2 linked regions of the Prosthecodimorpha staleyi genome follow. The protein of the gene in region 1 binds, or shares a complex with, the protein of each later gene. Links are inferred from orthologs where the notes say so. Each region holds a gene or a part of one and is shown on either strand. Other genes may lie near its edges. The genes, in order: KL771_RS07355 and KL771_RS21095.

Region 1 (14,760 bases):
CACAATCGCGTGCCCACAATTCCAGCACTCGCGCGACCGACACCTCCCGATTGGCCGACAGGATCGAATCCGGGCGGCGGCCGGAATCGGCGGCGCCGGCGTCAGCGGTAGTCGACGCCGAAGCGGTAGGCGAGACCGAAGCCGACGCTGATCTGGTTGCGGCTGCCGATCTTCTGCACGAGCGGGCTGTCGCCGGCATCGCCGGCGAGGCGGCTGTAGTTCGCCTCGAACTTGCCGGTCCATTGCGGCGTGAAGTCGTAGTCGATCTTCAGGTTCGGTCCGTAGGAGTTCAGCCCGGCATCGGCCTGGAAGCCGCCCTTGCCGCCGCCGCCCTTCTTGCGCGAATAGGGATCCGGCGGCGGGGTCGGCGACCCGGAACGGTCCGGCGGAACGCTGAAATAGGTCTCCATGTATTCCTTGCTGGCAAAGGTCAGCTTCGGACCGACGGCGATCTTCAGACCGCCGAAGGGTTTGAAGATCCCCTCCACGCCGACATCCGCGACCTGGCCGTGATGGCCGCCGAAGCCCTGACGAACCGCCAGATAACCGCGTGCGAAGGGCAGCGTATAGTCGACCACGCCACCGAGTTCATAAGCCGCATCGACCTTCGGAAAGCCGGCGAGTTTCTTGTCGACGCTGCGGTCGCGCGCGCCGATATAGCGGAAGGACGGCGCGAAGCCGAGGCCGTATTCGCTCGACGGCTCGCCCGTGAAGGGATTGATCAGGAAGCGGACACTGACAATCGGAAAGGGCGACAGCATGTAGTTGCGCGCACCTTCGTATTGCGGCTGGACGCGAGGCCCGCCGCCGAGCGTGACGATCAGGTCGTCGCCCGGCGCCGGAAACGCGCTCTGCGCTGCGGCGAGCCCGGTCAGGCCGGTGGTCGCGGCGGCGGCGGCGAGGATGGCGGCAAAGAAACGCATGCGTGGCTTCCCCGGAGACGGCTGTCGATCGACGCTCGGAATCAATCAGCAACAGTCTATCCGAGCCGGCCTCCGGCCACGAGTGCAAGAAGGCCACGCCGCCCGGCATTCGCGGCGGCGCAGCCCGGTTTTCGGGTCAGACCATCACGGCGTCGAGCATCGCGCGATAGTCCTCCGCGGTCGCCGGCCGGGGATTGGTGGCATGGCTGTGATCGGCCAAGGCGCCCTCGACGATGCGCGGCAGGATGTCGGGGGTCACGCCCAGCGTCGCCAGTCCGGCCGGGATGCCGAGACGGCGGTTGAGCCCGTCCAGTTCGCCGGCCAGATCGGCGCCCTCCGGCAGCCCCATCGCGGCGGCGAGCCGGGCGATCTTCGCGCCCGCGACGGCGGCGTTGAAGCGGACGACCGTCGGCATCAGGATGGCGTTGAGGGTGCCGTGATGCAGGACGGGGCTCTTCAGCCCGCCGAGCGCATGCGACAGCGCATGGACGGCGCCGAGCCCCTTCTGGAAGGTCAGCCCGCCCTCGAGCGCCCCCATCATCATCTCGGTCCGGGCCTCCAGGTCCGAGCCGTTGCGGAAGGCGGCCTCGATATGGCGCCAGACGCGCCCGGCCCCGTCGAGCGCGATCGCCTCCGCGGGCGGATTGTAGCGCGGGCTGAGAAAGGTCTCGATGCAGTGGGAGAGCGCGTCGAGCCCGGTCGCGGCGGTCAGGAAAGGCGGCAGGCCGACGGTCAGCTCCGGATCGCAGACCGCGCGTTTCGGGATCAGATGCGGCGAGATGAAACCGAGCTTGCGCCCGTCCTCCAGCGTGATCAGGGCGGCGCGGCCGACCTCGGAGCCGGTCCCGGCCGTAGTCGGGACGGCGACGACCGGCGCCACCGCGGGCGTGATCTTCGGGATGCCGCCGAGGATCGCCGCATAGGTGGCGAGCGGCCCGGCATGGGTCGCCAGCAGAGCCACCCCCTTGGCGAGGTCGATCGGCGAGCCGCCGCCCGCCGCCACGACGCCGTCGCACTCCCCGGCCCGGTAAACCTCGAGCGCCGCCAGACAGGCCGCCTCGGTCGGATTGGTCGGCACGTCGAGGAAGATCGCAGGCTGACCGCCGCACAGATCGGCGATCCGCTGCACGAGCCCGGTCGCGGCCAGCCCGCGATCGGACACGATCAGCGGCCGCTTCACCCCGAGCGCGGCCAGTTGCTCCGGTAGGGTGGCGACGACGCCGGGCCCGAATTCGATGGTGGTCAGATACAGAATGGCGGACATGGGCCTCTCGTGGGCGTTTCCTCGACGAGCGCGTTTCTCGCAAGCCGAACCCCGCCCGACAAGAGCCGCCCGCGCACGGGCGGGATGCGGCCGCGCACTCTCAACAAAGATGGGAGTACGGCCAGCCCGGCCCGCCGGCAGCCTACACCGTCCCGACCGTCTTCAGCCGCACGCGCGGGTGGACCTCGGCCTGGCTCATGACGACGGTATGGGCGCGGAAGCGTTCGACGATCGAGCGGACATGGGGGCGGATCGACGGGCTGGTCAGCAGGACCGGGATCTCGCCCATGCGAGCGGCATCCTCGAAGGCCTCCCGCACGGCGGCGACGAACTGGCCGAGCTTGGACGGCGCCATGGCCAGGTGCTTGTCGTCGCCCTCCCCGTGCAGCGCCTCGGCAAAGGCCAGTTCCCAGGCCGGCGACATCGAGATCAACGGCAGATAGCCTGCCGGCGACAGGTTGGAGGCGCAGATCTGGCGGGCCAACCGCGTGCGGACATGCTCGGCGATGCCCTGCACCGAACGGGTGAAGCCGACCGCCTCGGCGACGCCCTCCAGAATGCCGGAAAGATCGCGCACGGAGATGCGCTCGTTGAGCAGCGCCTGCAACACCCGCTGGATGCCGGAGACGTTGATCAGGCTCGGGACGATGTCCTCGACCAGCTTGTGCTGCTCCTTGGGCAGATCGGCGAGCAGCTTCTGCACGTCCGCATAGGTCAGGAGTTCGGCCACGTTGGCCTTCAGGATCTCGGTCAGATGGGTCGACAACACCGTTGCCGGATCGACCACCGTATAGCCGCGGATCGCCGCCTCCTCGCGCAGCGCCGGCTCGACCCAGGTTGCCGGCAGGCCGAAGGTCGGCTCGGTCGTCTTCACGCCGGGCAGGTCGATCGCCCGTCCCTCCGGGTCCATGAGCATGAACAGATTGGCGAAGATGGTTCCGCGCCCGGCCTCCACCTCCTTGATCTTGATGATGTATTCGTTCGGCTGCAGCTGCACGTTGTCGAGGATGCGGCAGGGCGGCATGACGAAACCCATGTCGGCCGCCAATTGCCGACGCAGGGCCTTGATCTGGTCGGTCAGCCGGTCGGCGCCGTCCGGCCCGTTGATCAGCGCCAGCAGCGCATAGCCGAGTTCGACGCGCAGATGGTCCATCTTGAGCGCGTCGGAGATCGGTTCCTCGACCGGGGTGGTCGGCGCGGCCGCGGCCTGGGCCTTCAGCGCCTCGGCGGCGCTGTGGATCGCCTTGTCCTTCTGGTTCCGGTCGGAGACCATGGCGAGAAAGCCGGCGGTCCCGGCGAGCAGCAGGAAGGGCAGCGTCGGCATGCCGGGCAGCATGGCGAGCGCGATCATCACCGCCGACGACATGCCGAGCGCCTTCGGGTAGCCCGACAGCTGCTTCATGATCGCCTTGTCGGCCGAACCGGAGACGCCGGCCTTGGAGACCAGAAGGCCGGCGGCGGTCGAGACGATCAGGGCCGGGATCTGCGTGACCAGGCCATCGCCGACGGTCAGCACGGTGTAGGAATGGCCGGCCTGGCTGAAGGTGATGCCTTGCTGGACGACGCCGATGATGATGCCGCCGATCACGTTGATGAAGGTGATCAGCAGGCCCGCCACCGCATCGCCGCGCACGAATTTCGAGGCACCGTCCATGGCGCCGAAGAAGCTCGATTCGTCCTCCAGATCCTTGCGCCGCTGCTTGGCGGTCTTCTCGTCGATCAAACCGGCCGAGAGATCGGCGTCGATGGCCATCTGCTTGCCCGGCATGGCATCCAGGGTGAAGCGCGCCGCGACCTCGGCGATGCGGCCCGAACCCTTGGTGATTACGACGAAATTGACGATCAGCAGGATCGCGAAGACGATGATGCCGATGACGAAATTGCCGCCCATCACGAAGTTGCCGAAGGCTTCGATGACATGGCCGGCGGCATGCGTGCCCTCGTGACCGTGGCTCAGGATCAGCCGCGTCGAGGCGAGATTGAGCGCCAGCCGCAGCATGGTGGCGATCAGCAGAACGGTCGGGAAGGCGGAGAATTCCAGCGGATGCTGGATGAACAGGCCGGTCATCAGGACGAGGACCGACAGGGTGATCGAGACGGCGAGCGCGAGATCGAGCAGCCATGGCGGCAGCGGAACGATCAGCACCATCAGGATGGCGATGACGCCGACCGCCAAGCCGATATCGCCGCGCCGGGCGTGGCCGAGCAATTCGCCGATCGAGGGGATCTTGAGAGGCGATGGCTTCGGAGCGGAAGCGGGCTCGCCGGCGGTCGTGTCGGTCATGGGCGCGGTTCCGGACAGGGGCCGCGCCGAACGGTGGGGACGCCCGGCGCTGGGCAAAAAATGCCGGGTTTATGGTTAAGGGACGGTTAACGTCGCCATGCGGAGCCGCCGCGCTGCGGCCTCGCTCGGCGTCGATCCGATCATCGTTTCAAGGGTGGGGCGCCACGGGCAGCGGCGCGGGACCACGGGTCTCGCGGCACAGCCGGGCGGCGCACGCCCGTAGGCGCCGGGATGGCGGCAGCCCGACCGCCCTGCCCTACCGGTTGGCGAAGGTGTAGCTGCCGAGCCGGCTGGAGCCGGCGGGAGGGGCCGCGGGCGCCGTCCCGGTGGTTCCGGTCTTGGCGGCCGGTCGGGCACCGGCCCGGTTCGGCTGGTAGAGGCCGCGCCGGTCCGACATCGGCCGGAAGGCGTCGGTCAGGCCGACCACGGTCTCGGCCGCGCCCAGCACCAGGAAGCCGTCGTCGGGCAGCATCTTGGCGATCCGGTTGAGGACCCCGCATTTCGTCTCGTTGTCGAAATAGATCAGCACGTTGCGGCAGAAGACGATATCGAACTGGCCGAGCGAGGAGAAGTTCTCGAGCAGGTTCAGCTTGCGATACTGCACCATCGAGCGCAGGTCGGAACGGATCTGCCAGACGTCGCCGGTCTGGTTGAAATAGCGCAGCAGGTGGTTGATCGGCAGGCCGCGCTGGACCTCGAACTGCGTGTAGATGCCGGCCTTGGCCTTCTCCAGAACCTCGACCGACAGGTCGGTGCCGATGATCTCGACCTGCCAGCCGGCGAGCTTGGCCTCGTTGTCCTTCAGGCACATGGCCAGCGTGTAGGGCTCCTGGCCCGTCGACGCGGCCGCACACCAGATGCGCAGCCGGCGCTCGCGCGCCCGCGCCTGCAGCAGTTCCGGCAGCATGTAGTTGGTGAAATACTCGAAGGGAGTCTTGTCGCGGAAGAAGAAGGACTCGTTGGTCGTCATCGCTTCCACGACGAGGTCCTGCAGCGCCGCGCCACCGGGTTCCTTGACGCGGGCGACAAGGGCCGAAATCGACGGCAGCCCCGCCTTGCGCGCGACCGGCAAGAGCCGGCTTTCGACGAGATACTGCTTCTCGTTGGTCAGGACCAGGCCGGAGCGTGTCTTCAGGAAGACGCGGAGATAGTCGAACTCGGCCGGTGTCACGGGCGCCCCCCGCTCAGAATGCGGATGATCTTGGAGCCGATCTGGTCCAGGGGCAGAATCTCGGAAGCCGCGCCGGCCTGTGCGACCGCACCCGGCATGCCCCACACCACGCTGCTCTCCTCGTCCTGCGCGATGACGCTGCCGCCGGCCTTGGCGATGACGCCCGCGCCGGCGGCGCCGTCATGGCCCATGCCGGTCAACACCACCGAAAGGATGGCGGCGCCGAACAACGGCACCGCGCTCTGGAACAGCGGGTCGACGGCCGGCTTGCAGAAGTTCACCGGCGGCAGGTCGTTGAGCTGGACGACCGTGTCGTGACCGTCCTTGCCGATCACCATGTGCTTGCCGCCCGGCGCGACATAGATGCGGCCCGGCATCAGCGGCTCGCCATGGACGCCTTCGGCGGCGCGGCGCCCGGAGGCCTTGGTCAGGTGTTCCGCCAGGATGGCCGTGAAGGTGGCCGGCATGTGCTGGGTGACCAGCACCGGCAGATTGCCGATCGCCGGGCCGATCTCGCCGAAGAGCTTGGTCAGGGCCTGGGGCCCGCCGGTCGACGAGCCGATCAGCAGCACGCGCGGCGCCACGTTGGAATAGGCGCGCGTCGCGATCGCCGGCTTGCCGCCGTCCGGGCGGGCCGTCGCGGAGATCCGTCCGGGCTGTGCGGCGGGCCGTGCGAAGGGCGTGCGCTGCGGCTGCGGCGCATGAGCCATGGCGGTGGTCGGGCGCATGCCGGGCGTCGGGGCGGGCTCCGGCATGCGGACCGCACGGCCGGCGCGTTGGCGGGCGCGCAATCCCAGCGTCTTCACCTTCTGGACGATCTCCGTCTTGAATTCCGGCGAGGTGGTCACGCTCGCATTGGATTCCGGCTTCGGCACATAGTCGGCGGCGCCGAGAGAGAGGCACTTCAGGCTGATCTCGGCATTGCGTCGGGTCAGCGTCGACGCGACGACGACGACCAGGCCGGGCTTCTGCTTGAGCAGCAGCGGCAGCGCGGTCAGCCCGTCCATCTCCGGCATTTCGACATCGAGCACGACGACGTCGGGGTTGGAACGCATCACATCCTCAACGGCGAGCCTGCCGTTGCGATGGCTTGCGACCACGGCAAGCGCCGGATCTTCGTCGATCCAACGGCCGATCAGACCGCGGACAACGACGGCATCGTCGACGATCATCACGCGCACGGGATCGGTGACCGCGGCGCCCGAGGCGCTGGCGGCAGCAGAGGGCAACGGCATGGGACCCCGCTCAGATGAGACCGACTTCGGCGAACTTGGCTTGCACGATGTCGCGATCAAAGGGCTTCATGATGTACTCGTTGGCACCGGCTCGAATGGCGCGTGCGATATGCGCCACATCGTTCTCGGTGGTGCAGAAGACGACCTTCGGGGCCTCCCCGCCCGGCTCCTGGCGGAGCGCGGACAGGAATTCCAGGCCGTTCATCACCGGCATGTTCCAATCGAGCAGGATGGCGTCGGGCATCTTCTGCCGGCACAGGTCGAGCGCCTGCTTGCCGTCCTCCGCTTCGACGATCTCGAACGAGAGATCCTCGAGGATGCGTCGGGCGACTTTTCGGATCACGCTCGAGTCGTCGACGACGAGGCAATGCTTCATGGCAACCACTCCACTTCCCGGTCCGACCGGGGTCGTCATGCCGCAAGCACTTCGGCCATGCCGCCGAGCACGCGGTCCACGTCCAGGATCACCATGAGGTGACCGTTCAGGCGGTGCACGCCACCGGAAATGGCAGCCCATTTCTGATCGAGATTGACCGGGTTCGGTTCGCGGCCGGCCGTCGGCAGGGTGAGGACCTCGCCGACATTGTCGATCAGCAAGCCGTAGGATTCGCCCTTGTGCTCGATGCCGACCGCCATGGTCTGGCCGCCGTCCTGACGCAGCGCCAGATGCAGGCGCTTGCGCATGTCGATCGCGGTCACGATGCGGCCGCGCAGGTTGAGGACACCGGCGATCTCGCCCCGCGCCAGCGGCACGCGGGTGATCGATTCCGGCATGAACACGTCATGGACGCGCTCGATCGGCAACCCGAACAGCTGACCGCCGATCATGACGGTCACATACTGCACCGAGTCGGTCAGGCTGGTGATCTCCTCGCTCATGCGGCGATCCCATATTCGGTGGTGGTGACTTCCTTCAGCGCGGCGATCAGGCCGGCCCGGTCGAACTTGGCGATGTAGTCGTCGAAGCCGGCCTGACGGCCGCGTTCGATCGAGGCCGGCGTGCAGATGGCGCTCAGCGCGAGGATCGGGATCTGGCGGTACTTGGGATGCCGCTTCAGGATCTCGGCGAACTCGTAGCCGTTCATGTTCGGCATCTCGATGTCGGAGACGACCACGTCGAAGCGCCGGCCGTCGTCGAACAGCTTGAGGCCTTCGACCGCGGATTCGACGCTGGTGACGTTGAAGCCGGCGGCCTTGAGTACCGGGCCGAGCATGTTGCGGAAGAAGGGCGCGTCGTCGACGAAGAGCAGCGAGCGCGTCAGGCTCTCGACCTTCATCTCCTTGCGCTGGAACCAGTCCTCGAAGGCCTGCGGCAGGTAGAAGCCGATATCGACCACTTCGGTCGCACGGTTCTTGATGACCGCCGATCCCAGCACGCCGGGACGCTCGGACCCGACCTGGATGTTCAGTTCGTCCTCGACGATGTCGATGATCTCGTCGACCACCAGGCCCATGGACCGGCCAGCGTCCGAGAAGACCAGCATCGGCACGCTGCCCTCGCTCTTGCGCTGCAGCATCTCGTCGAAATAGACCAGCGGCATCAGCGAACCGCGATACTGGACCAGATCGCGGCCGTTGGAGTGCTCGACCTTCTCGACCGAGAACTCTTCCAGGCGCGTGACCAGCGACAGCGGCACCGCCTTCGGTTCGGCCGAGCCGGCCCGGAACAGGAGCATCGAGATGGTCTGCGCATCGACCCGGGCGCGGTCCTCCTCGGCATCCTTCTCGCCGGCCATTTCGGCCGTCGACGTGATGCCGCCGAGCGCCTGGGCGATGCCGTTCGGATCGACGATCATGATCACCGAACCGTCGCCCAGGATGGTGTTGCCCGAGAACATGGTGATGTGCCGGAGCATGGAGCTCATCGGCTTGACCACGATTTCCTCGGTGTGGAACACGCCGTCGACGACCACGCCGAAGGTCTGGTTGCCGACCAGCATGACGACGATGAAGCCGTCGTCCTCGGGTCGCGCCACCGCGTTCGGCGAGCGGTCGGTGATGCCGAGCAGCTTGGACAGATGCACCAGCGGGAGCAGCTTGTTGCGCAGCCGCAGGACCGGCGTGTCGCGGATGCGCTCGATGCGGTGCTCGGTATTGGACTGGGCGCGAACGAGCTCGACCACCGAAAGCTGCGGGATCGCGAAGCGGTCGCCGGCAGACTCGACGATCAGCGTCGAGACGATGGCGAGCGTCAGCGGGATCTTGATGGTGAAGCTGGTGCCCTGACCGATCACGGTCTTCAGATCGACGGTGCCGCCGATCGCGTCGATATTGGTCTTGACCACATCCATGCCGACGCCGCGGCCGGACACGTTGGTGACCTTGGCGGCCGTCGAGAAGCCCGGCGCGAAAATGAACTTGCAGATCTGCTGCTCGGTCATCTTCTCGAGTTCGGACTCGCTGGCGAGACCGTTCTCCAGAACCTTCTGGCGGATGCGATCGACATTCAGGCCGCGGCCGTCGTCGGCGATCTCGATGATGATGTGGCCGCCCTCGTGATAGGCGGACAGACGGATCGTGCCCTTCTCGGACTTGCCCGCGGCCTTGCGCTGATCCGGCGTCTCCAGGCCGTGATCGGCGGAGTTGCGGACCATGTGGGTCAGCGGATCCTTGATCAGTTCGAGCACCTGGCGGTCGAGCTCGGTATCCTGGCCGACCATCTCCAGTTCGATCTGCTTGCCCAGTTCCTGGCTGAGGTCGCGGACGACGCGGGGTAACTTCTGCCAGGCGTTGCCGATCGGCTGCATGCGCGTCTTCATGACGCCTTCCTGCAGCTCGGCGGTGACGTTGGAGAGGCGCTGCAGTGGAACCTTGAACTCGGAATCCTCGTGACGGCGCACGATCTCGAGGAGCTGGTTGCGGGTCAGCACCAGCTCTGACACCATGGTCATCAGATGTTCGAGCGTGTCGACCGAAACGCGGATGGTCTGGGCGGACACGCCGCCCTTGGCCGCTTCGGTCTCGGCCGACGGCTCCCGCTCCTTGGCCGGCTCCCGCCCGCCGCGCTTCTCGGCGCTGGGAGCGGCCTTGGCCGGCGCATCGCGCTTGGGTTCGATCTGCTTCAGCAGGGGCACTTCCGCTTCGGTCTCGCGGAAGGCGCGCTCCAGATCGTCGAGCGAATCCTCTCCGGGACGGAGCGGCCGCTCGAGGACCTGATAGACGATGTCGCCGGAGGCATGCTTCGGCCCCTCGGCCTGGACCAGCGTCGGCGCGGGCTTCGCCTCGGGCGGCGGCGGAGCGGCCGCGACGGGCGCCGCAGGGGCGCCGGATTCCGCCATCCGTTCGAGCAGTTCGATCAGATCGCGATCCGATCCGGTCGGCTCCTGCTCGGTCGCCTCGAGCTCGGCGACAAGCGACTTGATCCGATCCAACGAAGACAGGACGAGGCTGACCGCCTGGGGCGTCACGGGGACGCCGTCGCGGAACTTGCCCATCAGCGTTTCGGCCGCATGGGCAATCGCTTCGAGCCGCGGAAGGCCTAGGAAGCCGCAGGTCCCCTTGATGGTATGGACCAACCGGAAAATGTTGGCCAGGATCTTGGCATTGTTCGGATCCTGCTCGAATTTCACGAGTTCGACGTCCACGACGTCGAGGCTCTCGTTCGTCTCCGTCAAGAATTCGCGAAGGAGATCGTCCATGGCCTCTTCCTTGCCCTCTGGTGGACCGCGATCGGCTCGGGCTCGCGGTTCCTTAGGTCAAGTATCGAGGTCAAGCGTTAAGAGAGACTTGCCGAACGGGAAACTTCTACCCTTTCCCTAGGGAATCCGGAAATCAACCGACGACGTCCTGCGGCACGGCGGTGAAGACGACATCGTCGCCTTCCTTGGCCACGGTCGCCCGCATGGCGGCGGCGCGCGCCAGGAGACCGGCATAGATCGGCTGGATCATATGCGCGTCCGGTGCCTGCTCGGGCAGGCGCCCGTCAAGAATCTGGTCCACGTTCGGCGGAATCCGGGCATTGGTGCCGGTGCAGGCCAGCCGGAAGGTCGGGGCGGTCGGGGCGCCTTCGACGGTGACGCGGATGGTGCCGCCGCGCGGAATGGCATGGGTGGCGATCAGAACCAGGTTGAGCAGCAGCTTGACCTTGTTCTTGGGCATCAGGACGCGCACGGCCGTCCACTCGATGTTGGCCTTCTCGCCGGACATGAAGTTGCGCGTGACCGCTTCGGCGTCGCCGAGATCGATCTCCGCGCCGGCCGAGCCGGCCGCCCCGAAGGCCAGACGCGCAAACTGGAGCTTGGCGGAGGCCTGGCGGGCGCTCTTCTTGATGAGGTCCATCGCGAAGCTGCGCATCTCCTCGCCGGTCTCCTCCTCCAGGACTTCGAGCCCGTTGGTGATGGCGCCGACCGGCGAGATGATGTCGTGACAGACGCGGCTGGCAAGAAGTGCCGCGAGATCGAGCGCGGCGATGTCGGCGGCGTCGGCCATGGCGGAAAACTCCGGAAGTGGGCTCTGGATCGGAAAAGGCGAGCCCGATTCGCCCGAATCGGGCGGATGAGGTCAGTTTTGAGATACAGGCTCGCCGTCGGAATTCAAAGCGCGCCACGCCGCCAATCCACGGACCCGGGCTCTGCCGCCGCTCAGGGCAGCTGCCGCGACAGGGCCGGCCAGGCGGCCTCGGCCTTGGCCACGGCACCGTCCGGATCGAGCATGAAGGCGGCCCGTTGGGCGGGCGACAGGAACAGGTAGAGCCGGTCGCGGAAGATCACCCAGACATTCGGCGCCGCTTCGGCAAGGAAGCCGCGGCCGAGCTGGAAGGCACAATAGCCGGAGAAGCGCGGCGCGTAGATCTCCGGTGCGTCCTTGAAGGCGGCCTGATTGCCCTCGTTGGCGAAACGCCAGGCGGCGCCGCGCCAGTCCAGTTCCAGATCCTGGCGGCCTTCGATCGGCTTGCCGTCGGTGAAGAAGGCAACCGGGTCCAGGCCGCCGAGCGCCAGGCCGGTCAGCGGGTCGGCGAAGACCTTCGGGATCCGCGGAACCGTCTCGACCTTCTCCAGCTTCGGCAGGGGCGGCGGCGGCGGTTTCTCGGGTGGCGGCGGTGGCTCCGGAGCGGCCGGCTTGGTCTCGCCGTGCCCGCCGCCGTGACTGGGCTCGGCAGCCCACACGGCGGGTCCGGCGACCAGGAGCGTTCCGGCGAGCGCGAAGGTGCGAAAGCAGCCGGCAACCTCCCGTAACCATGGCGTCGCCTGAATTCCGCTAAAGTCTGCCATATTGATTCGGCCTGCCGTCATTCACGCCCAATGTCCGGAACTGTCGGGATCGGCTTCCCGGCATGCCGGGCATTCCAGACCCGGAGGCCCGACCTCCGGAACGGGAAGGGTGGCAGGAAGACATGAGGCCTCCGTTAAGGCAGGCCCAACCGGAATGCTCTGCGACACCACGAGGTCCTCCATGGCTCGCCCTTGGCTCACGACTATCCTTGCCGCCGTCGCGGCCCTCTTCGCTCTCGCGGCGGCTCCTGCCGGCGCCCAGTCGGGTCCGCCCGGCGGCAGCTACAGCTCCAACGAACTCATCTCCACCGGACACCGCTTCTTCGGCACCGTCTCGGGCGGCCTCGCCACCGTGATCGAGAAGGCGGTCGCCCAGTATGGCCAGCCGAACGGTTACATTCTCGGTGAGGAGGGTTCGGGTGCGATCGGGGCCGGCCTGCGCTACGGCGAGGGCACGCTGCATACCCGCGACCAGGGCCAGCACCGCATCTTCTGGCAGGGCCCGTCCCTCGGCTGGGACATCGGCGGCGAAGGCGCCCGGACGATGATGCTGGTCTACAACCTGCCGGCCGTCGGGGCGATCTACAACCGCTTCGGCGGTGTCGACGGCTCCGCCTATTTCATCGGCGGCTTCGGCATGACGGCGCTGGTCAACAACAACGTCTATGTCGTGCCGGTCCGCGCCGGCGTCGGCATGCGCCTCGGCGTGGCGCTCGGCTATCTGAAGTTCACGCCCACCGCCACCTGGAACCCCTTCTGATCCCCAAGGAGCGGGGCCGGCGGATTTTCCTCAAGAGGTCGAACGCCGTCGCGGATGGACGTGCCGTCCGCTGCCCGGCATGCTAATCATCGAAACCGAGCCACGGCCGGCGGCCGCTGCAGGGGCGGCCGGCGCGGTGACCGGCCCCTCGTGCGACCGTCCGACTTTGGCGGCCGTGTGATGCGGCGCCCGGGCCGGCTCGGTGACGGCGCAAAGCTTGGCTCCTCTGGCGGAGTGACCAGACTTGATCGAATCGGCCCTCTTCTTCGCCCTCGGGTTCCTGGTCGCGGGGCTGATCGCCCTGATGATCATGCCGAGCTTCTGGCGCCGGGCCGTTCGCCTGACCCGCCTGCGCATCGAAGCCTCGACGCCGCTCAGTCTCGCCGAGATCAAGGCGAACCGGGACCAGATGCGCGCCGAATTCGCGCGCGAGACCCGCCGGCTGGAGATGGCCGCGGCGGAACTTCGGCGCCGCGCCGCCGAGCGGCAGATCGAGGCGGCACGTGCGCGCGATCAGGTCGCGGCGATCGCCGGCGAACGCGACCGGATCGCCGCGCAATTGGCGGCCGTCGAAGCGGATCTCGCGGCGCGCCGGGATGATTTCGACAATGCCCGCGCCATTCTCGACCACAGCCGGCACCAGGGCGAGAGCCAGATTCACGAGGTCAACGACCTCAAGATCCGGCTTGCCGACCTGATCGCGGAGGCGGACGCCCGCAAGGTCGAGACGGCGGCGCTGCGGACCACCATCCAGGCCCTGGAGGCCAAGGCCGGTCATCTCGGCGACGATCGCAAGCAGGCGATCTACCGGGCCGAAGTCGCCGAGGCCGAGATCGCGAAGCGGGATGTGCTGATTGCCGACGAACGGGACAGGATCAAGCGCATCGAGAGCGCACTCGCCGAACGCGCCAAGGATCTGACCACCAAGTCCGACCGGCTGACCAAGGCCGAGGCGCGGATCGCGGTGCTCGACGCCGAAGCGGCGCGGTTGCGCGAGGCGCTGGCGGCGGCGTCGGCCGGTCCGGGCGACAACCTGACCCGCACCATGGAAGGCCTGGAACGGGCCAATGCCGATCTGGAGGCCCGTCTCTCGGCCCTGACGGCGGACCGCGACGCGCTGGCCGACCGGCTCGCCCTTCTCCAGCCGGGTCCCGACGGGTCCGCCAACGAGATCCTGCGCGACCGGCTGGCGGATCTCGCCGCGCGAATCGTCGACATGACCGCCAAGGCCGAGGGACCCGACTCGGCCATCACGCGCATCCTGGCCGACGCCCCGGACCGGGCTCCGCCGCCCCCGACATCGCCGTCGGCTTCCGCACCGCCGGCGCCACCCACGAAGGGGGGCGGCAAGCGCAAACGCCGCGGCCTGGCGGAACGGATTCGCGAACTGAAGCCAAACGATCCCGCAGGCGCGCCGCCGGCCGCCTGAGCGCGTCCGGACCGAATCCGTTCGTCTCGCGTGGAACTCAGCGCGCGTCGCCCCGGCGCAGCGCTTCCAGTTCGGCGATGCGCTGGTCGGCGATCGGACCGAGCCGCTCGGTGACGGCGGCGATTAGCGCCTCGGCGAGCGTCAGCAACGCGACCGAACTGTCCCAGCGCGACGGCACCGCGATTCGGCCGGCCAGGACATGTTCGGCATGGCGGGCGACCGGGGACAGCCACTGATCGGTGACCAGCAGAATGGTCACGCCGCGCGCCGCGGCAGCCTCCGCGAAGGCCACGACATCCTCCTGATAGCGCCGGATATCGAACACGACCAGCACGTCGCGCCGGTTCATGTCGAGGAGATGGTCGCGCCAGACGCCGGTCCGGCTACCGACATGCTCGACCCGCGGCCGCACGATGGCCAGATGGGCGGCCATGTAACCGGCCAGCGCATCGGTGAAGCGGCCGCCGATCAGGTGGATGGCGCG
Region 2 (14,328 bases), on another replicon or contig:
GCGCTTCGGCCTGGAGGGGTCGCGCTATCTCAGCCGGCCGTTCCGATAGGCCCGGCCGGCGGCGGCGCCGGACACCGGTGCGTCACCGGAGGCGGGCGCGTCACTGGATATGGGCCGGGTCCATCCAGATCAATTCCCAGACATGCCCGTCCAGGTCCTGGAAGCTCGCCCCGACCATGAAACCGTGGTCCATGTCGGGCTTCCATTCCCGCCCGCCGGCGGCCAGCGCGCGGGCCTTCAGGTCGGTGACCTCCTCCCGGCTCGCACAGGAGAGTGCGTTCAGCACCTCCTTGACGCGTTCGGCATCCGCGATCTCGCCCGTGATGAAGTCGCGGAACCGCGGCTCTGTCAGAAGCATCGCGTAGACATGGTTCTCCGCGATCACCATGCAGGCCGCCTCGTCGTTGGTGAACTGCGGATTGAAGGTGAAGCCGAGCGCCTGGAAGAACGCCTTCGAGGCGTTCAGGTCCTTCACCGGCAGGTTGACGAAGATCATGCGCATGCCTGTTCCCTCCTCGAAATCCGGCGTCGCCGGCCATGACAGCGGGACGCACACGGCGCAAGGACGTTCCATCCGCACCGGTGCCGACAGGCCCGCGCCGTCAGTCCGGCTTCGGCGGCCAATGCACCGCAAGCCACACGGTCGGCCCGGCCGGATCGGTCCACAGCACCCAGTGGCGGCGCCGCGCCGGGATCAGCACATGGTCGCCCGGCCGCAGCACCCGGTCGGCCTCGCCGTCGAGACGGAGACAGGCCGAGCCGGCCAGCAGCAGGACCCATTCGTCATGGTCCTGGTCCCAGGGCGCCTCCGCCGGGGTCGACTGTCCGGTCGAGACGATCCGCTCGATGCGCACGCCCTCCCGGGTCAAGATCTGGGTGAAGATCTCGTCGGCGAGCGGCACGGTCGGAAGGGCGTCGAGAAGATTGGTCATGGCACGCAGGATGGCACGGACCGGTATCCGAAATCCGACGGATCGCCGCCGGACCGGTCCCGACCGGTGCTTCCGTCGACGGATGCCGCCATCACCCGGCCGCCCGATGCCGGCGGACGGCACCCTCCCCGTCATGCCCCGGATTGACGGCTTCCCCGGGCACCGTCACGGTGCGCTCGCCCCGGGGTCTGCCGATCCCGTCCTCCAAGCCCCCGAGACCCGCATGCGTCCGATCCGCTGGCTTCTCGTTCTGTGTCTGATCGCCGCGGCGGCCGCCGGCGCCTGGTGGTGGCTGCAACGGCCCCTGGCGGTGGAGACGGTCGCGGTCCGGCGCGGCTCGGCGGCCGAGGTGGTCTATGCGACCGGCGTCGTCGAGCCGGCGCGCTGGGCCAAGGTGCAGCCGGTGGTGCGCGGGCGCATCGTCGATCTCTGCCGCAAATGCGAGGGCGAGACGGTCAGGCTCGGCGAACAGATCGGCCGGCTCGACGACGGCGTCGCGCGGGCGTCGCTCAAGGAGCTGCAGGCGCGCGAGGCCTTCGCGAAGGGCGAACTCGACCGGACCGTGGAACTGCTCGCCCGCCGCGTCGTCAGCCAGCAGGCCTATGACCGGGCGGTCAGCGAATTGTCGCAGATCGAGGCCGCGATCGCGGCACAGACGGCACGGCTCGACGACTATGTCCTGCGCGCGCCGATGGACGGCACCATCCTGCGCCGCGACGGCGAGATCGGCGAGGTCGCCGACACCGCGACGGTGCTGTTCTGGATCGGCATGCCGCGGCCGCTGGAGGTGCTGGCCGAGGTCAACGAGGAGGACATTCCGCGCATCGAGGCCGGCCAGGAGGTGCTTTTGCGCTCCGACGCCTTCCCGGACCGCCGCCTGGAGGGGTCCGTCTCGCGCATCACGCCGAAGGGCGATCCGGTCGCCAAGACCTACCGGGTGCGCATCCAGCTGCCGGACGACACGCCGCTGATGATCGGCATGACGGTCGACATCAACGTCGTCATCCGCCGCAAGGCCGGCACGCTGATTCTGCCGCGCACGGCGCTCGACGGCGACCGGCTGTGGCGCATCGGAGCGGATGGCCGGGCGGTGGCGATCCGGCCGCAGATCGGCATCCGCAGCGCGGCGGAGGTCGAGATCCTGTCGGATCTCGCCGAGGGCGACCGCGTCATCGCGCCGGTGCCGGCCGGGTTCGAGTCCGGCCGGCCGGTGCGCGCCGTGCCGGTCCCCGGAGCGGCCGGGGGCGGCACCGCCTCACCGGGGGCGGCAAAGGGAGCCGCGCCGTGATCCGGCTTCTGTTCGACATCGCCTATACGCATATCGCCGGCCGGCTCCGGCAGACGGTGGTGTCGATCGTCGGCGTGATGCTCGGCGTCGGCTTCTCGATCGCCATGGCGGCGCTGATGCAGGGCTCGCAGGACGACTTCGTCACCCAGTTGATCGATGCCCTGCCGCATGTCTCGGTCAGCGACGAGACCCGCAACCCGCCGCGCCAGCCGGCGCTCGACCGCTTCGATGCGGTCGAACTGCTCGGCCTGAAACCCGACGACGACCGGCGCGGCATCCGCAACCCGACCGAGGTGCTGACGCTGCTGAGGGCCCTCGTGCCGGGCCGGATCGCCCCCGCCCTGACCGGGCAGGCGGTCGCCCGCTACGGCGGCGGCGATGTCGGCCTGGCGGTCGCCGGTATCGAGCCGGCCGCCGAGAAGCGGGTCTCGCGCATCGCCAAGGACATGCGCGAGGGCTCGCTCGACACGCTGGCGGCCGACCCCAACGGCATCGTCATCGGCGACGGGGTGGCGCGCAAGCTCGGCGCCGGGCTCGGCGACCAGATCACGGTCTCGACCAGCCGGGGCATCCTGAAGCGGCTGAAGATCGTCGGCCTGTTCCATACCGGCGTGACCACGCAGGACGACGGCAGCGGCTATGTCGGCCTGAAGGCGGCGCAGATCCTGTTCGAGCGGCCGAACGCCATCAACCAGATCAAGATCCGCCTCGACGAGGTCGGCCTGGCCCGGGCGGTCGCCGCCCGGATCGAGCGCGAGATCGGGTACAAGTCGCTGTCCTGGGAGGAGGCCAACCAGAGCCTCCTGGAGGCCTTCAAGATCCGCAACATCATCATGTTCACGGTGGTCGGCGCGATCCTGTTGGTGGCGGGCTTCGGCATCTACAACATCGTCTCGACCATCGTGCACGAGAAGGCGCGCGACATCGCCATCCTGAAATCGCTCGGCTTCGCTGAGGCCGACATGCGCCACATCTTCCTGATCGAGGGACTGATGATCGGCCTGCTCGGTTCGACCGCCGGCTGGGCGCTCGGCTTCGGGCTGACCGAACTGCTCGGCTCGATCCGTTTCGAGCTCAAGGGTGGCCTGACCGAGGTGACCCATCTGCCGGTCGCACGCGATCCCCTGCACTACCTGATCGCCGCCGTCTTCGCGCTCGGTTCGGCCGGCGTCGCCGGCTTCCTGCCCGCCCGCAAGGCCGCCAAGGTGAAGCCGGTCGACATCATCCGGGGGGCGACGTGACCGCGCCCGGCCCGGCCCCGGACGACGCCGCGATCCCGCTGATCGAGGCGCGCAACGTCACCCGCATCCTGTCGGGCGCGGTCGAGACCACGCTCGTCAGTGACGTCACCCTGTCGATCGGCACCGGCGAATTCGTCGCCGTGACCGGTCCGTCGGGGTCCGGCAAGTCGTCGCTGCTCTATCTGCTCGGCCTGCTCGATCTGCCGACCACCGGCGAGGTCCTGATCCGCGGCCGGCCGACCCACGCCATGAGCGAGGCCGAGCGGGCGGCGACCCGGCTGGCGACGCTCGGCTTCGTGTTCCAGTTCCATTTCCTGCTGCCGGAATTCAGCGCGCTCGGCAATGTCATGATCCCGATGCGCAAGCTCGGACGGCTCGACGCCCGGGCGATGCGCGAGCGCGCCGCCCTGCTGCTCGAACAGCTCGGCCTCGGCGGCCATCTCGACAAGCTGCCCGAACAGCTCTCCGGCGGGCAACGCCAGCGCGTCGCCATGGCCCGTGCGCTCGCCAACGACCCGCCGGTGATCCTGGCCGACGAGCCGACCGGCAGCCTGGACACGCGCTCGTCGGCGCAGGTGCGCGACATTCTCGCCCGGCTGGTCGCCGAGCAGGGCCGGACCGTGGTGGCGGTCACCCACGACCTGACCTTCGCCGAGGCCATGCGCCGGCGCATCCACCTGGTCGACGGCCGGATCGTCTCCGACGAGCGCAACGCGCCGCCGGCGGGCCCCGCTCAGGCGGCCCCCAATCAGGCAGCCCCCACTCAGGCAGCCCCCACTCAGGCAGCGACGTCGTAGCCGGCATCCTCGATCGCGGCGACGAAGGTCTCGCGCGGCGCGGCGGACTCGATCGCAACCTTGCCGCTCGGCAGGTCGATCTCGACGCGCGCGCCCGGATCGGCACGGCCGACCGCCTTCTCGACGCTGCGCACGCAGCCCATGCAGGTCATGCCTTCCACGGTGAGGGTGATCATGGTCATCGGCTCCATTGGCTTGGCGCGGGGTGGAACGGGCCGTCGGGTCCGGACCTGTCGCGGGATATGGACCTTCCCCTTGGGGCAAGGTCAAGGGCGGCGGGACCCGGACGATTGCGGATGGCCCCCGGCCGGGGGAGCCTGCCCGAGGATCCTCAACCCTCGACCGCAACACGCTTTGCCGTCAAGCGGATGGCGCGCTTTGTCGAACCGGCTGAGGATGCCGACAGTGAACTTCAGGCAACGCCCGGAGAGAATGGTTTCGAAACCGTGAATCACGCATAGTGGCCGGTGATTCGAGGGGCCGGCCCGCGCCGGTCCGGGCACTCGAGCGGGTCTATGAATCGCTTCGCCGATCTCTTCATCACCACCTGCATCATCGTCGTCGCCATCGCGGCCGCGGTGGTGCTGCGCTTCCAGGCCGGGTTCGGCTGGGAGACCGCGCTGGTCGGCGGGATCTCGATGCTGGCCGTGCTGACCATCGTCAACATCCAGGGCAACGGCCGGCGCGATCGCGACCGGCTGGCCGCCGAGGTCGCCGGCCTGACGCTGCGGCTCGGCGAACTCGGCCAGGACGTTGCAAACCTGCAGCGCCGCGTCGGCGGGCTGGAGCAGAACCAGGGACGTCGGCAGAACCAGGATGTCGAGGCGGTGGTCGCCGAGGTCGAGGTGATCGGCGCGCTGGTCCGGCAGGTGGTCGAATCGGTCGCCGACATGGAGACGCGCGTCCTGTCGCACCAGGTGCGGAGCGGGGCCGCCGCCGGGCGCACCGCGCCGGCCGCAGCGACGCCGTCCAAGCCGGCGCCGCCGCCCGCACCGGTGGTCGAGGAGCCGACCCTCCTGCCCCGGCGCTTCGCCCATCTCGGCGAGGCCGGCTTTCTCGATCTCGTCCGCCGGGCCATCGAGGCCAATCGGATCGACATCCACCTGCAGCCGATCGTGACACTGCCGCAGCGCCGCATCCGCTACTATGAGGCACTGACGCGGCTGCGCACCGAGGACGGCGATACGATCTACCCGTCCGACTATATTCCGCTCGCCGAAGCCTCCGGCATCATGCCGATGCTCGACAATCAGATCCTGTTCCGGACGGTGCAGATCCTGCGACGGCTGGTCACCCGGACCAAGGATATCGGGCTCTTCTGCAACATCTCGATGGCGAGCCTCGGCGACACGGCCTTCTTCCGCGAGTTCGTCGCCTTCCTGGAGGCCAACCGCGCACTGTCCGACACGCTGGTGTTCGAGTTCACCCAGCGCCAGATCAAATCGATGAACCCGATCGAATACGAAGCCCTGCGCAGCCTGCAGTCGACGGGCTTCCGCTTCTCGGTCGACCAGGTTTCCGACCTGAGGCCGAGCTTCCAATTGATGGCCGAGCGCGGCTTCAAGTTCGCCAAGATCGGTGCCGAGCGCATCCTGAACCGGATGGACGAACTCGGCGCCGACATCCACCCGGCCGATCTGGCCAATTTCTTCGCCCGTTTCGGCATCGACCTGATCGTCGACCATGTCGAGAGCGAGACGCAGGTCGTGGAACTGCTCGATTTCGGCGTGCGCTTCGGCCAGGGCTTCGTCTTCTCGCCGCCGCGCCCGGTCCGCAGCGACGTGCTGCAAAGCGCGATCGAGCCGCCGTCCGCCGAACCGGTGCCGACCGTCTCGCCGACCGCCACCATGGCGACGCCGGGCATGACGCCGCCCACGACACCGCCGCCGGCCCGGATGGAACCGCCGGTGCGCGCAGACAAGCCAAAGCCCGCGGCCGAGCCGCGTCGCAACGCGCTCGGGCGGGCCATCGCTCAAAAGACCTGAGGGCTCAACGCGGCGGCCGGTCCGGTGAAACCGGGGCGCCGTCGTCCCAGGTGGGTCGGATCAGTCGAACAGCTTGTCGATATCTTCCTGGTCGGACATCGAGAAGAAGTCGTCGACATCGGATTGCGACACGCCCTGACCCTTCATCTGCGGGCCGTTCAGCATCAACTCGCGCATGCGGCGCTCGTCGTCGCTTTCCTCCACGGTCTCTTCAGGGCCGGTTTCGGCAAGATTGAGCCGCTGGGCGAGCGATTCGATGCGCTCGTCGATCCAGGACAGCGTCTTGACGACCTTGCGGATGCGCTGGCCGGTCAGGTCCTGGAACGAGCAGGCCTCGAAGATGACGATCATCTTGTCGTCGACGAGTGCCTTGTAGGCGACCGGATCGGTGGCATCGGCCGCCATGATCGCCTCGGCCGCCGCCATGATCGTTTCCGTCGCATCCTGGGTCGACTCGACCACGGCATCGAGCTCGCGGCCGGCTTCAGGGATGCGCTCGAAACGGAACTGATCGGGCCGCAGGTCGCGGATTTCCCGCTTCAGGGACGAGATCTGCTCCGCGATGCTGCGGAATTCCGCATGCAGCATCTTGTCGGTGGTCGCCACAGCCTCGTCGAGGCTCTGCGCCATCCGCTCGGCCAGGTCCATGACGTCGTTGAGCTTGACGTCCTCGCGGTCCTGCTGGAGGAATTCCACCACCCGGCCGATCTCGGTCGCCGTCGGCTGCGCCATGTGCAAGTCCCCTTCCACGGCCGGATGCCGAGAGGCTCGGCCGGCCGTGTTGCTTCCGAAAATCGCCAAATCAGTCGTTGAAGACCGCTTCGATCTTGCCCTTCAACGTCTGCGCGTTGAACGGCTTCACGATATAGTTGTTCACGCCGGCCTTCTTGGCGGCGATCACGTTCTCGGTCTTGGACTCGGCGGTGACCATGATGAACGGAGTCTTGGCCAGCGACGTGTCGGCCCGAACATGCTTGAGCAGTTCGTAGCCGGTCATCGGTTCCATGTTCCAGTCGGAAATGACCAGACCGTAGCGCCGATCCTTCATCTTGGCGAAAGCCTCGGTTCCGTCGGAAGCCTCGTCCACATCCTCGAAACCGAGCTGCTTCAGCAGGTTGCGGATGATGCGGATCATGGTCTTGTAGTCATCGACGACGAGGATCGGCATCGAAAGATCGAGCGCCATCTGTTAAACTCCACTCCTCGGCGGCCCAGTCCCCTCCGGGCGGTGCCGTAACACTTCGGTTCCGGTTGGTGAGCCCTCATGTGCCCCCGCCCGCTTCCCGACCGTCACATTAGCCAGACCTTCGAAAATTTCCGTTAATGCCGAAAATTCGCTTTGAATGAGACCGCGACCGCGCGTCGCCGGGCCGAGACCATGTGGTGACTTGCCAAGTGCGGCGCCCGGCGCCAAGGTCCGGCCGCATCGATGCCGGGGGTCCGGCAGGCGCCGGAGCCCGGCCGAAGGGGCGACGGTGCGTCATCGTCGCGCGAAGCGAGGCCGCTCCATGACCGTGCCGGTCCTGAATTCCTACTATTTCGAAGACCTCAAGATCGGAATGCGCGAAACCATCCTGAAGACGGTCATGGATTCCGATGTGGTCGGTTTCGCGCAGATCTCCGGCGACGACAATCCGCTGCACCTGTCCGACGTCTATGCGTCGAAGACCCGTTTCGGCCAGCGCATCGCGCATGGCCTCTATACGGCGAGCCTGATATCGGCCGTGCTCGGCACGCGCCTGCCGGGACCGGGCGCGGTCTACATGTCGCAGACGCTGAATTTCATGGGCCCGGTCCGGATCGGCGACGTGGTGGTGGTCGATGTCGAGGTGATCGAACTGGTCGAGAAGGGCCGCCGCTGCCGGCTGCATTGCGAATGCTCGGTCGACAACCAGGTCGTCCTGGAAGGCGAGGCGACCGTGATGGTGCCCGGCCGGCCCAAGCCGACCATTTAAAGGAACTATCGGTCGAAGCCGGCCATCCAAAAAGAACCACCGCCCAAAGGCGGCCACTTGAACAGAACCACCGGCCGAAGCCGGCCGTCCGAACGGAACCGCCGGCCCAAGCCGACGCCGTCAGGCGGACCGGCGGGCCAACCCGGCCTGCGGCACGGACCCGGGGCGGTCGACGGACCTTCGGTCGCTTGACCCTGACGGCGCGGCGTTGCAGGGTCCGGCCGACTTGGTTCCCTCGGAAGATCCCGTCCGCCCATGCATGATCCGGCCGCTCCGGCGCCCCGCCCCTTCGCCCTTGCCGAAAGCCTGGATGCGTTTCCGGAGAGCCTCCGCGGCGGCATCGTCGCGATCGGCAATTTCGACGGGCTGCATCGCGGCCATCAGGCGGTGCTCGATGCCGCCTCGACGCGGGCCGAGACGGCCGGCCGGCCGGCCTTCGCGATGACCTTCGAGCCGCATCCACGCAGCGTGTTCCGGCCCGACACGCCGGTGTTCCGGCTGACGCCACCCGGCCCGAAGGCCCGGCTGATCCGCGCCGCGGGTCTCGACGGGCTCCTGGTGCTGCCCTTCGACCGCGACTTCGCCGCCCGCTCGGCGGATGATTTCGTCGGCGACATCCTGGTCGGCCGGCTCGGCGTCGCCGAAGCGGTGGTCGGCTGGGACTTCCATTTCGGACGCGGGCGCGGCGGCTCGCCGGCCTTCCTGGCGGCCGAGGGGGCGGCGCGCGGCTTCGCGGTTTCGGTGATCGAGGCCTTCCAGGACGAGGGCGGCGGGCCGGTCTCGTCGAGCCGCATCCGCGACGCGCTGGCGGCCGGCGATCTGGGCCTTGCCAACGGGCTGCTCGGCTATCGCTGGTTCGTCGAAGGCACCGTCATCCACGGCGAGAAGCGCGGCCGCGATCTCGGCTTCCCGACCGCCAATGTCCGGCTCGGCGCCGATTGCCGGCTGGCCCATGGGGTCTATGCGGTCACCTTCACGGTCGACGGGGTGCAGCATCACGGCGTTGCCAATTACGGGCGCCGGCCGCAATTCGATAACGGCGCACCGCTGCTCGAGACCTTCGTGTTCGACTTCAAGGGCGACCTCTACGGCCGCACCGTCCAGATCGGCTTCGCCTCCTATCTCCGGCCGGAACTGCGCTTCCCGAGCGTCGAGGCGCTGATTGAGCGGATGGGCGAGGATTGCGCCGAGGCGCGCGCCGTGCTCGCCGCCATGGGCCCCGGCACCGCGCTCGACCGCCGGCTGGCCGAACTGGCGTAGCAGCGGCGGCTTGACCGGTACAGCCCGTGGGCTGACTTGAAGCGGACTTCCCTCGCGGGCGTGCGGCTGATAGAACCGCGGGCCATCGTTCCACCCCGGGAACCCAGTGCATGCGCCGGTTCTTTGCGATCGTGCGGCCCGCCCGCCGAATTACGGGCCCGGCTTCGTCCGGGCGCGATTGATCGCGGCCGGTCGAAGTCCGGGACCTGCGTGCCGACACCCGACCTTCCCGCCGGCCGCTTCCGGCTTTCCAGCCGCGGCCGGCCCGTCCCGATCGCTTCGAGAACACCGATGACCGAATCCACCGCACCTGCCGCCGCCCGCGACTATTCCGAGACGCTTTTTCTGCCCGTCACCGATTTCCCGATGCGCGCCGGCCTGCCCGAGAAGGAGCCGCAGATCCTGGCGCGCTGGGAGAAGGGCAACCTCTACCGGCGCCTGCGCGCAAAGGCCAAGGGCCGGCCGCTGTTCGTGCTGCATGACGGCCCGCCCTATGCCAACGGCAACCTGCATATCGGCCACGCGCTCAACAAGATCCTGAAGGACGTGATCACGCGCGCCAAGCAGATGGACGGCTTCGACAGCAACTACGTGCCGGGCTGGGACTGCCACGGCCTGCCGATCGAATGGAAGATCGAGGAGCAGTATCGCGCCGCCGGCAAGAACAAGGACGAGGTGCCGATCGTCGAGTTCCGCCAGGAATGCCGGCAGTTCGCCGAGCACTGGATCGGCGTGCAGGCGGCCGAGTTCAAGCGCCTCGGCGTGACCGGCGACTTCGCCGATCCCTACACCACCATGGCCTTCCAGGCCGAAGCAGTGATCGCCGCCGAACTGCAGAAATTCGCCGTTTCCGGCCAGCTCTACCGCGGCTCCAAGCCGGTCATGTGGTCGGTGGTCGAGAAGACCGCCTTGGCCGAGGCCGAGGTCGAGTATCAGGACTACCAGTCGGACACGATCTGGGTGAAGTTCCCTGTGAAAGCGCTCCTAGACACAGTCACTGGCGCGCATTACTCTCGAACTGCTTTTATTGCAAACTTTGACCATAACGAAAATGAGTGGATATTCAATGATCAGCCTGCCACCGAAAAGATAGATCTATTTATTTCCGCATTGAAGGCAGTAAAGAACTCCTCGGATTTGTCTGTCGTCATCTGGACCACAACTCCCTGGACCATCCCGGGCAACCGGGCGATCTCCTTCTCGTCCAAGATCGAATACGGCCTCTACGAGGTCACCGAGGCGCCCGAAGGCAACTGGGCCAAGGCCGGCGACCGGCTGATCCTGGCCGACAAGCTCGCCGACGACGTCTTGAAGCAGGCCAAGGCGACCGCCTGGGCGAAGCGCGCCGCCGTGCCGGCCGAGGTGCTGGCGGGTCTCGTCTGCGCCCATCCGCTCGCCGCGCTCGGCTACGGCTTCCAGGTGCCGCTGCTCGACGGCGACCATGTCTCCGACGATGCCGGCACCGGCTTCGTCCACACCGCGCCCGGCCACGGCCGCGAGGACTTCGAGATCTGGACCCACAATGCCCGCGCGCTCGCCGCGCGCGGCATCGACACCGCCATCCCGTTCACGGTCGACGACGACGGCTTCCTGACCCGCGAGGCGCCGGGCCTCGAGGGCCGGCGCGTGATCACCGACAAGGGCGAGAAGGGCGACGCCAACGGCGCCGTGATCGCCGCGCTGGTGGAGGCCGGCGCGCTCCTGGCGCGCGGCCGGCTGAAGCATCAGTATCCGCATTCCTGGCGCTCCAAGAAGCCGGTCATCTTCCGCAACACGCCGCAATGGTTCATCCATATGGACCGTGACATTGCCGGCGCGGGCGACACGCTGCGCGCCCGCTCGCTCAAGGCGATCGGCGAGACCACCTTCTATCCGCCGCAGGGCCAGAACCGGCTGCGCGGCATGATCGAGGCCAAGCCCGACTGGGTCGTCTCGCGCCAGCGCGCCTGGGGCGTGCCGATCGCCGTGTTCCGCCACCGCGAGACCGGCCGCCTCGCGCCGGGACCGGAGTTCGACCGCAACGACGACCTGATCGGGCGCATCCGCGCAGCCTTCGAGGCCGAAGGCGCCGATCCCTGGTTCACGCCGGAGGCGCGCGAGCGCTTCCTCGGCGGCCTCGTCAACGATCTCGACGCCTGGGAGAAGGTCACCGACATTCTCGACGTGTGGTTCGATTCCGGCTCCACCCACGCCTTCGTGCTGGAAAAGCGCCCGGATCTGAAATGGCCGGCCGACATGTATCTCGAGGGCTCGGACCAGCATCGCGGCTGGTTCCATTCCTCGCTGATCGAGAGCTGCGGCACGCGCGGCCGCGCGCCCTACGATTCGGTGCTGACCCACGGCTTCGTCATGGCCGAGGACGGGCGCAAGATGTCGAAGTCGCTCGGCAACATCGTCGCCCCGCAGGACGTGATCAAGACCTCCGGCGCCGACATCCTGCGGCTCTGGGTGGTGACCTCCGACTATGCCGACGATCTGCGCATCGGCCCGGAGATCATGAAGACCAATGCCGAGGCCTATCGGAAGATGCGCAACACCCTGCGCTGGATGCTGGGCACGCTGGCCCATCACGATCCGGCCGCCGAGGTCGCGCTCGCCGACATGCCTGAGCTGGAACGCTCCATGCTGCACCGGCTCTGGGAGGTCGGCGAGGCGGTTCGCGAGGGCTACGCCGCCTATGACTTCAAGCGTGTCGTCAATGCGCTGATGAACTTCATGGTCGTCGACCTGTCGGCCTACTATTTCGACATCCGCAAGGATGCCCTCTACTGCGATCCGCACTCCTCGGTGCGCCGGCGCGCGGCGCTGACCGTGGTCGACCGCCTGTTCGACGCGATCGTCACCTGGCTCGCCCCGATGCTGCCCTTCACCATGGAGGAGGCCTGGACGCTGCGCCACGGCGATCCGGACCGCTCGGTGCATCTGGAGCAGTTCCGGGCGCCCGACGCCGCATGGCGCGACGACGCGCTCGCCGCCCGCTGGGCGCGCATCCGCCGGGTGCGCCGGGCGATCACCGGCGCGCTCGAACTGGAGCGGGCCGCCAAGCGGATCGGCTCCTCGCTCGAAGCCGCCCCGATCGTCCACATCGCCGATCCGGACCTCATGGCCGCGGTCGCCGGCATCGATCTCGCCGAGATCGCCATCACCAGCGGCGTGACGGTGGTCGCCGGCGAGGGCCCGGCGACGGCGATCCGCATCGACGAGGTCGCGGGCGTCGCCGTCGAACCCGCCCGGGCCGAGGGCCGCAAATGCGCCCGGTCCTGGAAGATCAGCGCCGAGGTCGGCACCGATCCCGACTATCCGGACCTGACCCCGCGCGACGCCGCCGCGATGCGCGAGTGGGAAGCCCGCCGGACCGCCGCCTGACCCGACGGCCCGCAGAGGCCCGCCCCTCCCTTCGCGCCCCGACCGGGCGCGAAGGGTTTCCGACGACCGACCGGAGCCCGCCATGTCGCCCCGCCTTCTCGGCCTGATCGTCGCCGCCCTCGGCCTCGTGCTGGACCAGGCGAGCAAGCAATATGCGCTGAACGGGATCGAGTTGGGCGTCAACGGCCCGGTCCGGATCGCGCCCTTCGCCGAGTTCCGGCTGATCTGGAACTACGGCATCTCCTACGGCCTGTTCCGGCAGGAGGGCGATCTCGGCCGCTGGCTGCTGGTCGCCCTGTCGGTCGCCGCCTCGGTGGCGATCCTGGTCTGGATGGCGCGCAGCACGTCGCGCCTCGTCGCCGTCTCGCTCGGCTTGATCCTCGGCGGGGCGATCGGCAACGCCATCGACCGGGCCGTCTACGGCGCAGTGATTGATTTCGTGCATCTGTTCCTGCCGGACCGGTCGCTGTCCTGGTATGTGTTCAACCTCGCCGACATGTGGATCGTTGCCGGTGTGGCCGGCCTCCTGTATGACATGGCCTTCCATGGCCCCAAGAGCGCCACAAAGTCGGGCTCTTCGTGAGACGTGATTTTGACCGGCGGACGGACGGGAGTCGGTCGCCGTCGACGCTTCGGCCGAGGCTGCGGCGCCAAGACCATCCGGACCGCGACACGGCCGGGCGACCTGCCTGGGGCGGGCCGAACAGCAGGGATAGCGCATGATCCACCTGATCCGTCTCGCCCGCCCTGCGGTCCTCGCCGGCCTCATCGCCCTCGGCGGCTGCGCCAGCGCGACCAACGGCTTCGAGGACGAGCAGACCGGCGAACAGCGCGACACCAATCTGGTCAAGGGTTTCATGGCCGGCATCGGGGCGATCGACCCGAGCGAGAAGCCGGTCGAGTACAAGCCGCGCTCGCCGCTGGTGGTGCCGCCGAAGCGCGACCTGCCGGCGCCGCAGGATGCCGACGTGGCGCTGGCGCGCAGCAACTTCCCCAAGAACCCGGAAGACCGCCAGCGCGATCTCGACAAGTTCGGCCGCGACGATCCGGACGCTTCCAAGACCTGGACGCCGGATCAATTGGCCAAATACAAGCTGGCCAGCCGGCCGGCCGGCACCTCCGGCGGCCCCGGCGATACGTCGCGCCGTCTGACGCCGGACGAGATGGCCGGCCAGTTCAAGGTCAACCGCGAGGCCATCGCGGCGCGCGAAGGCCGCAGCAAGGGCCTGACCGACCTGCCCAAGGACTATCGGACGCCCTCGCCCAAGGCGCCGGTCGATCCGGAAGCCGCCGAGCAGAAGTCGAGCAGCTGGAAGCCGACCTGGTGGCCGCTCTGAGCGGCAGACCCATAGCACAACCTGACCTCTCCAAGAACGAATCGCGCGCCCACCGGCGGGAGCCGGTGTGTCCTGTCGACTGCGCGTGAGAGTCTCACCGCGTCGACCCTGCCGAATGGTCGCAGACGGGCGGATGGACGACCCGGCAGCGATCGACGGCGGAGCGT

Evidence for each region.
Region 2: the proteins of KL771_RS07355 (region 1) and KL771_RS21095 are in contact, whole or in part, in a solved structure (PDB 1A0O), measured with the Escherichia coli proteins. The link is inferred for Prosthecodimorpha staleyi from one-to-one orthologs.

What each region holds. Positions count from the first base shown.
Region 1 is NZ_JAHHZF010000003.1:288,728-303,487, forward strand. What follows is about bases 7,553-10,884. They hold KL771_RS07355 (hybrid sensor histidine kinase/response regulator), read right to left. Parts: upstream 10,516-10,884; coding sequence 7,753-10,515; downstream 7,553-7,752. Other genes in these bases: KL771_RS07350 (chemotaxis protein CheW), read right to left, coding at 7,553-7,756; chpT (histidine phosphotransferase ChpT), read right to left, coding at 10,649-10,884. Outside these bases: KL771_RS07320 (MipA/OmpV family protein), read right to left, coding at 102-923; KL771_RS07325 (iron-containing alcohol dehydrogenase), read right to left, coding at 1,060-2,187; flagellar biosynthesis protein FlhA, read right to left, coding at 2,330-4,471; KL771_RS07335 (CheR family methyltransferase), read right to left, coding at 4,728-5,642; KL771_RS07340 (protein-glutamate methylesterase/protein-glutamine glutaminase), read right to left, coding at 5,639-6,877; KL771_RS07345 (response regulator), read right to left, coding at 6,888-7,253; more of KL771_RS07350, read right to left, coding at 7,289-7,552; more of chpT, read right to left, coding at 10,885-11,305; KL771_RS07365 (YHS domain-containing (seleno)protein), read right to left, coding at 11,458-12,087; KL771_RS07370 (DUF1134 domain-containing protein), read left to right, coding at 12,269-12,847; KL771_RS07375 (hypothetical protein), read left to right, coding at 13,092-14,276; KL771_RS07380 (MurR/RpiR family transcriptional regulator), read right to left, coding at 14,314-14,760. UniProt on the Escherichia coli protein: Involved in the transmission of sensory signals from the chemoreceptors to the flagellar motors. CheA is autophosphorylated; it can transfer its phosphate group to either CheB or CheY.
Region 2 is NZ_JAHHZF010000011.1:92,136-106,463, forward strand. What follows is about bases 5,738-8,637. They hold KL771_RS21095 (response regulator), read right to left. Parts: upstream 7,430-8,637; coding sequence 7,046-7,429; downstream 5,738-7,045. Other genes in these bases: KL771_RS21085 (EAL domain-containing protein), read left to right, coding at 5,738-6,243; KL771_RS21090 (protein phosphatase CheZ), read right to left, coding at 6,304-6,975; KL771_RS21100 (MaoC family dehydratase), read left to right, coding at 7,752-8,198; KL771_RS21105 (bifunctional riboflavin kinase/FAD synthetase), read left to right, coding at 8,454-8,637. Outside these bases: KL771_RS21050 (DNA-3-methyladenine glycosylase), read left to right, coding at 1-49; KL771_RS21055 (VOC family protein), read right to left, coding at 101-502; KL771_RS21060 (cupin domain-containing protein), read right to left, coding at 603-932; KL771_RS21065 (efflux RND transporter periplasmic adaptor subunit), read left to right, coding at 1,156-2,220; KL771_RS21070 (ABC transporter permease), read left to right, coding at 2,220-3,461; KL771_RS21075 (ABC transporter ATP-binding protein), read left to right, coding at 3,458-4,258; KL771_RS21080 (heavy-metal-associated domain-containing protein), read right to left, coding at 4,240-4,434; more of KL771_RS21085, read left to right, coding at 4,774-5,737; more of KL771_RS21105, read left to right, coding at 8,638-9,458; ileS (isoleucine--tRNA ligase), read left to right, coding at 9,750-12,824; lspA (signal peptidase II), read left to right, coding at 12,907-13,407; KL771_RS21120 (hypothetical protein), read left to right, coding at 13,544-14,161. UniProt on the Escherichia coli protein: Involved in the transmission of sensory signals from the chemoreceptors to the flagellar motors.